4 regions of the Brenneria sp. L3-3C-1 genome follow, and region 1 is predicted to be linked to each of the others. Evidence: predicted binding sites of a transcription regulator. Region 1 holds the regulator's gene; each other region holds the start of a gene.
The links. The regulator Fur, encoded in region 1, represses iron uptake genes when iron is present. The targets are predictions, from matches to a motif close to ATAATAATGAGAACNACTATCAA.
Positions count from the first base shown of each region.

Region 2: fhuF (siderophore-iron reductase FhuF) is a predicted target of Fur. The motif match lies at 1,373-1,395, and genes of this name have one in related genera.
Region 3: ftnA (non-heme ferritin) is a predicted target of Fur. The motif match lies at 723-745, and genes of this name have one in related genera.
Region 4: sodA (superoxide dismutase [Mn]) is a predicted target of Fur. The motif match lies at 1,034-1,056, and genes of this name have one in related genera.

Region 1 is NZ_JAEMHF010000002.1:192,175-194,384, forward strand. It holds gene fldA (flavodoxin FldA) at 1-501, shown strand, start outside; gene fur (ferric iron uptake transcriptional regulator) at 830-1,279, shown strand; gene glnS (glutamine--tRNA ligase) at 1,628-2,210, opposite strand, start outside.
Region 2 is NZ_JAEMHF010000005.1:128,771-130,980, reverse strand. It holds gene JG725_RS12335 (carboxylesterase) at 1-451, opposite strand, end outside; gene fhuF (siderophore-iron reductase FhuF) at 543-1,331, opposite strand; gene alsS (acetolactate synthase AlsS) at 1,495-2,210, opposite strand, start outside.
Region 3 is NZ_JAEMHF010000001.1:431,052-433,261, forward strand. It holds gene JG725_RS01910 (S9 family peptidase) at 1-71, shown strand, start outside; gene JG725_RS01915 (DNA polymerase III subunit theta) at 367-597, opposite strand; gene ftnA (non-heme ferritin) at 928-1,443, shown strand; gene JG725_RS01925 (YebY family protein) at 1,778-2,134, shown strand.
Region 4 is NZ_JAEMHF010000009.1:90,050-92,259, reverse strand. It holds gene fdhD (formate dehydrogenase accessory sulfurtransferase FdhD) at 110-928, shown strand; gene sodA (superoxide dismutase [Mn]) at 1,198-1,824, shown strand; gene JG725_RS16155 (methyl-accepting chemotaxis protein) at 2,158-2,210, shown strand, end outside.

The sequences.
Region 1 (2,210 bases):
AGTGACACTGGCAATACCGAGAACATTGCCAAGACGATCCAACAGCAACTGGGAACCGACGTTGCCGAAGTTCATGACATCGCCAAAAGCAGCAAAGAAGATCTTGAAGCGTTCGATATTTTATTGCTCGGTATCCCTACCTGGTACTACGGGGAAGCGCAGTGCGACTGGGATGACTTTTTCCCTACGCTGGAAGAGATCGACTTCAGCGGTAAACTGGTTGCCTTGTTCGGCTGCGGCGATCAGGAAGACTATGCCGAGTACTTCTGTGACGCCATGGGCACCATCCGCGATATCATTGAACCGCATGGCGCGACGATTATTGGACACTGGCCGACGGAAGGGTATTACTTTGAAGCCTCTAAAGGTCTGGCTGATGACAACCACTTCATCGGTTTGGCCATCGACGAAGATCGTCAACCCGAACTGACCAGCGAGCGCGTTACAGCCTGGGTAAAACAGATCGGCGACGAACTGAATCTGAAAGAACTGGTAGGCTGAGCCGATTCTCTGGCTCTGATGACACTCTCGTCAGAGCCAGATTGATAGAAAAAACCTCTCATAAAAATTGATACATTTTTTTAACTTCTCCTTATAAGTATGTACAATACCCACATCGGTTCTGTGCGTTCATTGAACGTTCCTCATTTACCAACAATACATTGCATGGTACACCTGTAGTGTATGTGGAAATAATATTGTTAACATTCCATGGTTTTCATTTTGAATGCGCAGTTCTATAATTGGGACGTTATTACATTTTTTGAGCCGACCGATGACATAGGCTAGGTAGCCTCCATTGATAAGTAAGCAACAGGACTAAATCCGCATGACTGACAACAACATCGCATTAAAGAAGGCCGGCCTGAAAGTCACTCTTCCAAGACTGAAAATTCTGGAAGTGTTGCAGGATCCGGAGTGCCATCACGTCAGTGCGGAAGATTTATATAAGAAACTGATTGATATGGGTGAAGAGATTGGTCTAGCGACCGTCTACCGCGTACTGAATCAGTTTGATGATGCGGGGATCGTAACCCGTCATAATTTTGAAGGCGGTAAATCCGTTTTTGAACTGACGCAGCAGTATCATCATGACCATCTGATTTGTCTGGATTGTGGCAAAGTGATTGAATTCCGTGACGAATATATCGAAGCACGCCAACGCGAAATAGCGGAAAGACACGGTATCAAGTTGACCAACCACAGTTTGTATCTGTATGGCCATTGCAGTGAAGGGGATTGCCGTGAAGACGAAACCCTGCACGATGCAAGAAGATAAATCGACCGCATAAAAAATCGCCTGAAGCGATTTTCAGACCATTGACATAGCCTGTTATTAGGGAGAGCGTGGCGAGGGGTCGTAGCGGCGTAAGCCGCCGACAAATTTGCCAGGAGCAAATTTGAACAGCATTTATGCTGGCCCGCAGGGTGGGGCACAAGGATGTGTCCCATAATGGCCCCTCGGTACGGTAGGCCCGGGTATCTCAGGCTTACAGACGACTTTGTCAGCAACCTCTTTTCAACGTCGCTTGCGACGATCCGTAGGGTGACGGACTTCCTGTCCGTCATAAAATAAAACCGCCGAGGCGGTTTTATTTTTGTTTTACTCTGTAAGCCAATCCCGCTATCACCCCACCCAGGTATCCCGCAGGCCTACCGTGCGATTAAACACCAGATGCTGCGCGCTGGAATAAACCCGATCGGCGCAGAAGTAGCCTTCGCGCTCAAACTGATACGCTTTTTCCGCTTCCGCCTGCGCCAGACTCGCCTCAACGAATCCCTGCACCACTTTCAGCGATTCCGGGTTGATGGTTGACAGGAAATCATCCGCCGCCGCCGGATTGGCGACGCTAAACAGACGATCGTACAAGCGGAACTCCGCCGGCAACGCATGCGCTACGGACACCCAGTGAATCACGCCTTTTACCTTGCGGCCATCAGCCGGATCTTTACTTAAGGTATCCGGATCGTAGCGACAGTAGATGGCGGTGATGGCGCCCTGCTCGTCTTTATCAATATGTTCCGCTTTAATCACATAAGCGTTACGCAGACGAACCTCTTTACCCAGCACCAGACGCTTATACTGTTTATTGGCTTCCTCACGGAAATCAGCGCGATCGATATACACCTCGCGGCTGAATGCAACCTGACGGGATCCCATTTCCGGTTTATTCGGATGATTCGGCATCGTCACCCACTCTTCATGATCG
Region 2 (2,210 bases), on a different contig from region 1:
CGACCACAAATCCGCGCTGGCGATAGCGCTCGGCAATATGCCGCAGGCTATAAGGAGAATCCGTCAGCCCATGCAACAGCACCACCGCGCCTTTTGGCGCGCCGTCCGGCATCAATTCATAAGAACGGTTCCAGTCATGCTGAAACCTGCCCGGATAAACCGGGCTGCCGGAAAAATAACGGTTAATCGGCCGTTGTTCATCGTCATCCAGTTCCTGAGTCACATGCTGATTGATTTGCTGGAAAAGCGTCTCTTCGGTGCGCAGGTAAGCTGCCCAGTCAGCCCGGTCAAGCTCCTCCGCCGACAGTTCATCCGGCGCAAACGTATGCCACGGCGCCAGCGCCGGCCCACGTTGCGTGTCATAAATACGGATAGCCAGCAGCGTCACCGCCACCACGCCCAAAATAATGGCAATACGTTTGATTATCCGCCTGACGGATCTTATCAGCATGTTAATTTCCCTGTCGGTTTGCCGTTTTACCGCCTGTTTTCAGTGCGGCCCGCACCACTGAAAGAGTAAACCATCCACGCCGCGGAAGGTATTAAACCTTATTCAGCGTACAGTCCTGACAACGCATGACGCCTGGAATACGGTAGCGCTGGCAACAGCTGCGGCGTTGAATGATGCCGCTACGGGGAATAACCGTGCGATAGAGGGGATTTTCGCCGCCATCCAGTAGTGAACGGGAAAAGAACAGATCGTTGCTCAGGCGGGTAAGTTCATCTTGCGGCATCAGCGCCTTCATTTCGCCCAGAAACCAGTACATCAGATAGCCGGTATTGTTCCAGGCGAGTCTGGCATTCAGCTCACCGAAGCTGTCCAGCGTATTAATCACCGGGGCAATATGTTGATGCAGCAGCCTCTCCAGCCGCGCTCGCGGCGAGTCGCCGGCCGATGCGGACGGCAGCGCCCGCGTCGCAATATAAAACGTCGCCGGGTGTCCTTTGTGATGAAAACCGACATGTATCTGATTCGGCGAACAATCCAGTACGGCAGCGTGTTTGAGCAATACCAACATCAAGGGCGGCACCAGCAGCCCGAAGTACCACTGCGCCCATAGCGATTGCAGCGGTTTTCCCTCGCGCTGGCTATCCGGATAGTCCCGATACAGATCATCGCCATAGCGCTGAACCAACGGATTAAATACCGCGGGCTGAGACCACTCGGCAAGGGGCATACTGCCCGCCGGGGGAGGTTCGCCGAATTTAACGCTATCGAGGCAATGAGGTCGATGCTGCCGCAGCAAGTCGCTTAACTCAGCGGCCAGCGCCCGGTCGCCGCCGGAAAACGCCGGCGGCTCAACGGTGCTGACGATATTTTTGGTCGGCATAAGGCAGATTCCGCTAGGCATCCGAATAAACCGGAAACGAAATGATAACCATTGCCAATAGTATCCACGTTTATCACCAATGACAAACCGTGCGCATGCGGTGATGGCTTCCCCGATCGCGATCCGCCTGGGCCGCCGGCGTCAAAAGCACGCCAGACAGACGCTAGATAAGCTGACTGATATTCAGATCCTCCATCAGACGCTGGTTGTCCGAATAATCCACCGGAATGGCGATCACCGCCGGCCCTTGAACATCCATCGCCTGCCGCAGCTTACTGACCAGTTCGTCTTCCGATTCGACCGCAAACCCTTTGGCGCCGAACGCTTCTGCATACGCTTTAAAATCGATCGGGCCGAATTTGACCCCGGAAGAACGGTGATATTTTTTCTCTTCCTGCATCTCAACCATGTTATAGGCATTATCCACCCAGATAATGTGCAACAGATTGCTCTTCAGGCGTATCGCCGTTTCAAGCTCCATGCTGGACTGCATAAAACCGCCGTCGCCTGAAACCGAAATCACTTTCTGACCGGGATGGATCAGCGAGCTGGCGATAGCCCAGGGCAAGGCCACTCCCATGGTTTGCTGGCCATTGGTCATCAGCACCTGCCGCGCCCGGAAGCTGTACAGATAGCGCGCCAGCCAGATATGGAAGCTGCCCATGTCGACGCACAGCGTAACGTCATTATTGACGATATCCTGCATCGCCCTGACCAGCCGCAGAGGATGAATGGCAAATCCGCGCATATTCATGCCGCGTGTCGCCAGATCGTGACGTTGCTGGCAGCGGTCGCGCAAAATAGCCTGCGTTTGCGACGAAAGCGTTAGCGGCGCATGGATGCAGGCGGTCAGCTTATCAATGGTCGGCTCGATATCGC
Region 3 (2,210 bases), on a different contig from region 1:
GGCGCTTTAAGCATTATGAGGATATTGCGTTGGAATATGCGTTTCTGCTGATGGTTCTTGAAAGCGACTGAGTTAGTGAGAGTAAACCCGCTGAAAGCGGGTTTACCGATCAGCATTGATGTTTTTAAGTGATGGCATCCGCTTGCGGATTAGCCTTCTTGTCCTTTTTATCCGCGCGTTTTTCCGCTGCGGTTTTCAAGGGTTTCTTCTTGCTGTTCTTTTTGCTGTCCATTCCTTTACTCATTTCTGACCTCGCTTGGTAAAAGGGTGGCTTGCTAATCCATTAGCTGCCTGTTTGGCCCCACATGCAAGGAGAAAGTATTTTTTATCAATACGAAGTATGTCCGGCGTGATAGGCGGCAGCGGTTACTTGGATTTAGGCTCATAGGGCAGACGTGAAAACTGCAAAGACAGCTGACGATAGACGGCAACGCGCTCACGGAAATAATTACGCAGATGTTCCGGCTGTTCCCGCTCCACGGCTTCAGGGATCACTGGCATGTTATAACGCTCTTTAAAGGCAACACCTGACGCCGCCAGATCCACATTCACCTTGTCCATCTCTTCTTTGGAAAGGTCTGCCAGATTATATCTCATGTGGGATTTCTCCTGCTTATCGACGACACTTTGCGCGTCAAGGTAAAGCAGAGGCGGTAAAATGGCAAGCCGCGGTAATGTCTGCCGATGACAAAAATAAGTTAAATTTATATTTAATTTGCTCTTTGATAATAAAAATGATTATCACTCATAATACGAATTATTTATTGGAAATGAAAATTAATATCAATAACGCAAAATAATAATATATTGATTTATAAGGATATAAATATTTATTGTTAATTTAGTTAATAAGATGTTTTTTATTTTATTTATTCAAGGCATAATAATTTCGAATTAATTTACCTGCCAGAGATATAAGGGACGACGATGTTAAAAAAAGAAATGATTCAAAAATTGAACGAGCAGCTTAACCTGGAATTTTATTCTGCGAATTTGTATCTACAGATGAGCGCCTGGTGCGGCGACAAAGGCTTTGAAGGCGCTTCCGCTTTTCTGAAGACACACTCTCAGGAAGAGATGGAGCATATGCAGCGCCTGTTCAACTATTTGGACGATACCGGCAGCATGCCCGTATTAGGCACCATCGCCGCGCCGCCGGTCGAGTTTGCGTCGCTGGCTGACGTATTCAAACTGACCTATGAACATGAGCAACTGATTACTGGAAAAATCAACGAACTGGCCCATGCCGCAATGGCTTTGCAGGATTATTCAACATTTAATTTCCTGCAATGGTACGTGGCTGAACAGCATGAAGAAGAAAAACTGTTCCGATCTATCCTTGATAAGCTGGCGCTGGTTAACACCAGTGAAGGCGGCCTGTTCTTTATCGACCAGGATCTGAAAAAAATGGCGGCGAATGTCGCGGGTGGCGAATCAGCCTGAGTCCTGTCGGCTGACGGAAACACGGTGCGCCCCGGTTGAATGGGCGCATTGTCCCGCTCTTGCGACACGCTGAACCGGTTTCAAATCTCTGATATTCCTTTCCCAACCTTCTTCCGCTAGGGCTCATCGCTTATCTTACCTCTGTTTTGCACATCCACATCCTGAATGATGCTGACTTTGCCGCTCGACTTTATCCGCCGCTATCGTTATGATCGCTGCCGGCATCCATATAGTAACCTTATGTTTTATATGCTATAAAACTGTCTTTCTGATTCAGATCATTACGCGACCGCGATGGGGCATGATCGTCTGAATAGTCATGTTCAGGAGCATTATGATGAAGAAATTGCTGTTATCTCTCGTTTTCGCTTCACTGTCCGTTAATGCCGTTGCCGCCGCAAAACTGGCGAATATAAGCCGTCTACAGTACGGAGAGAAGTGGGCATTTACGCGGGAAGAGGTTCAACTTATTTGCCGCCCTGGCAATGCACTGTATGCCTTACACACGGGCACCCTGATGCAGTATCCGCTCAATGACATCGCGACCGCACAAATGAAAGCCGGCTTGGTCAACGCGCAGCCGATTGATGCCATCTGGTTGGATGATCCCGCCAATCCCGGACAGAAAAAAAGTTTACAGCCTTTTATTGAACGTGCCGAACAACTTTGCGATCCCATCAGTAAACCATAATGCGGTTGATTTTTGAGTAAATGTTAATTAAATAATTACTAATGGTTACTATAAAGTGTGAAATACGTTCCATTTG
Region 4 (2,210 bases), on a different contig from region 1:
CGGCGGCGCGCGGGCATGTTCACCGTTTTCGGAGAAAAATTCGCATCCGTCGGGAGGCAGTGAAATAATGCTTTCATCAGTTTCCGGTTATTAACTTGCAGGTGTTCAGGTGAAAGGCGTTAATGCACAGACGGTAACGCCCCCGACAGGGGCATGTCAGCGAACGGTTCGTCATCAAGGTTCATTGGCGCAGCCGCAGGGCGACTGGCTGGCGGAAGAAGTACCGGTGGCGCTGGTGTATAACGGTATTTCGCACGTCGTTATGATGGCGTCGCCCAAAGACCTGCCGCTGTTTGCTTTGGGGTTTTCGCTGTCGGAAGGCATCATCCAGTCGCCGCAGGATATCTATGGCATCGATGTTCAACCGGTATGCAACGGCATCGAAGTTCAAATCGAGCTTTCCAGCCGCCGCTTTGCCGGATTAAAGGCACGGCGTCGGGCGATGGACGGCCGCACCGGGTGCGGCGTCTGCGGGGTTGAGCAGCTATCGGAGATCGGTAAACCCATTGCGCCCTTGCCCTTTAGCCAAACCTTTTCGCTAAGCCGCCTCGAATCCGCGCTGACGCAGTTGAAAGATGTGCAGCAGGCAGGTCAATTAACAGGTTGCACCCATGCCGCGGCCTGGATTCTGCCGGATGGTTCGCTAAGCGGCGGCTGTGAAGACGTCGGTCGCCACGTCGCGCTGGATAAGCTGCTCGGTATGCGGGCCAAACAACCGTGGCGGCAGGGCGCCGTGCTGGTTTCCAGCCGCGCCAGCTACGAGATGGTACAAAAGTCCGCCATGTGCGGCGTGGAGATCCTGTTTGCGGTTTCCGCAGCCACCTCGCTGGCCGTCGAGGTGGCCGAGCGATGCAATCTGACGCTGGTGGGTTTCTGTCGTCCGGGCCGTTCAACCATTTACACCCATCCGCAGCGACTGTGCGAATAGCGCCAGAGCGCGAAGACTTAGACCGATTTGTTGTTACCTCAGCGCATTACCACATAAGCGCTTGTTATCGGGGGTTAAGCCGATGAAACGCATCGCTTTCAGACGAGAATAATCATTTTCAATATCATTTAATTAACTATAATGAACCTAATTCTTACGCGGTGCTAACAAAAGCAGTGCCGCAACACTTTGTGTACTAGAATAATTGTGTACGATACCTCTTTTCAGTACTACAACACTTCAGTACGACAACCATGGAGATGCTAAACATGAGTTATTCACTGCCATCCCTGCCTTATGCTTATGACGCGCTGGAACCTCATTTCGATAAGCAAACGATGGAAATCCATCACACCAAACACCACCAGACCTACGTCAATAACGCTAATGCAGCGCTGGAATCCCTGCCTGAGTTCGCCAAACTGTCTGCGGAAGAACTGATCGCGCAGTTGGACAAAGTACCGGCAGAGAAAAAAACCGCTTTACGTAACAACGCGGGCGGCCATGCCAACCACAGCCTGTTCTGGAAAGGTTTGAAACTGGGCACCACGCTGGCCGGCGATCTGAAAGCCGCCATTGAGCGTGATTTCGGCAGCGTCGATACGTTCAAAGAAAAATTTGAACAAGCTGCGGCAACCCGCTTTGGTTCCGGCTGGGCCTGGCTGGTGCTGAAAGATGACGGCAAACTGGCGGTTGTATCCACCGCCAACCAGGATAGCCCGCTGATGGGCGAAGCCATTTCCGGCGCATCCGGCTACCCAATCGTCGGGCTGGACGTATGGGAACATGCTTACTATCTGAAATATCAGAACCGTCGTCCTGACTACATCAAAGCGTTCTGGAGCGTCGTAAACTGGGACGAAGCCGCCAAACGTTTCACCGAGGCGAAAAAATAAGCCGTCTTCTTACCGCCCCGGGTCAGCCCCGGCGGTGACTGAATAAACCGGAGTAACGGTAATCCCTGTTATTCCGGTTTTTTATTTTCAATGACGATGAACGGAATATTTCCCGTTTTCCCCCACTTTATTGGCTTATTAATCACCAGCAAGGGTATTAAAGTTTTCCCCTCTCCTGCCGATGATCCCTATGTGACTCTATCGTATTATTTTTAACCGATATGTTGTGCCTCACACGACAATCTCATGGCGCGATCTTTCATAATCAACGCGATGGATGACAAAACCGCGCCTGAGCCAGTATTCAGTTCATAAGATAGTGGAAGAAACAACATGGCTATAAAATTTGAAGATATTAACGTCGGTAAAAAATTAGGATTAGGTTT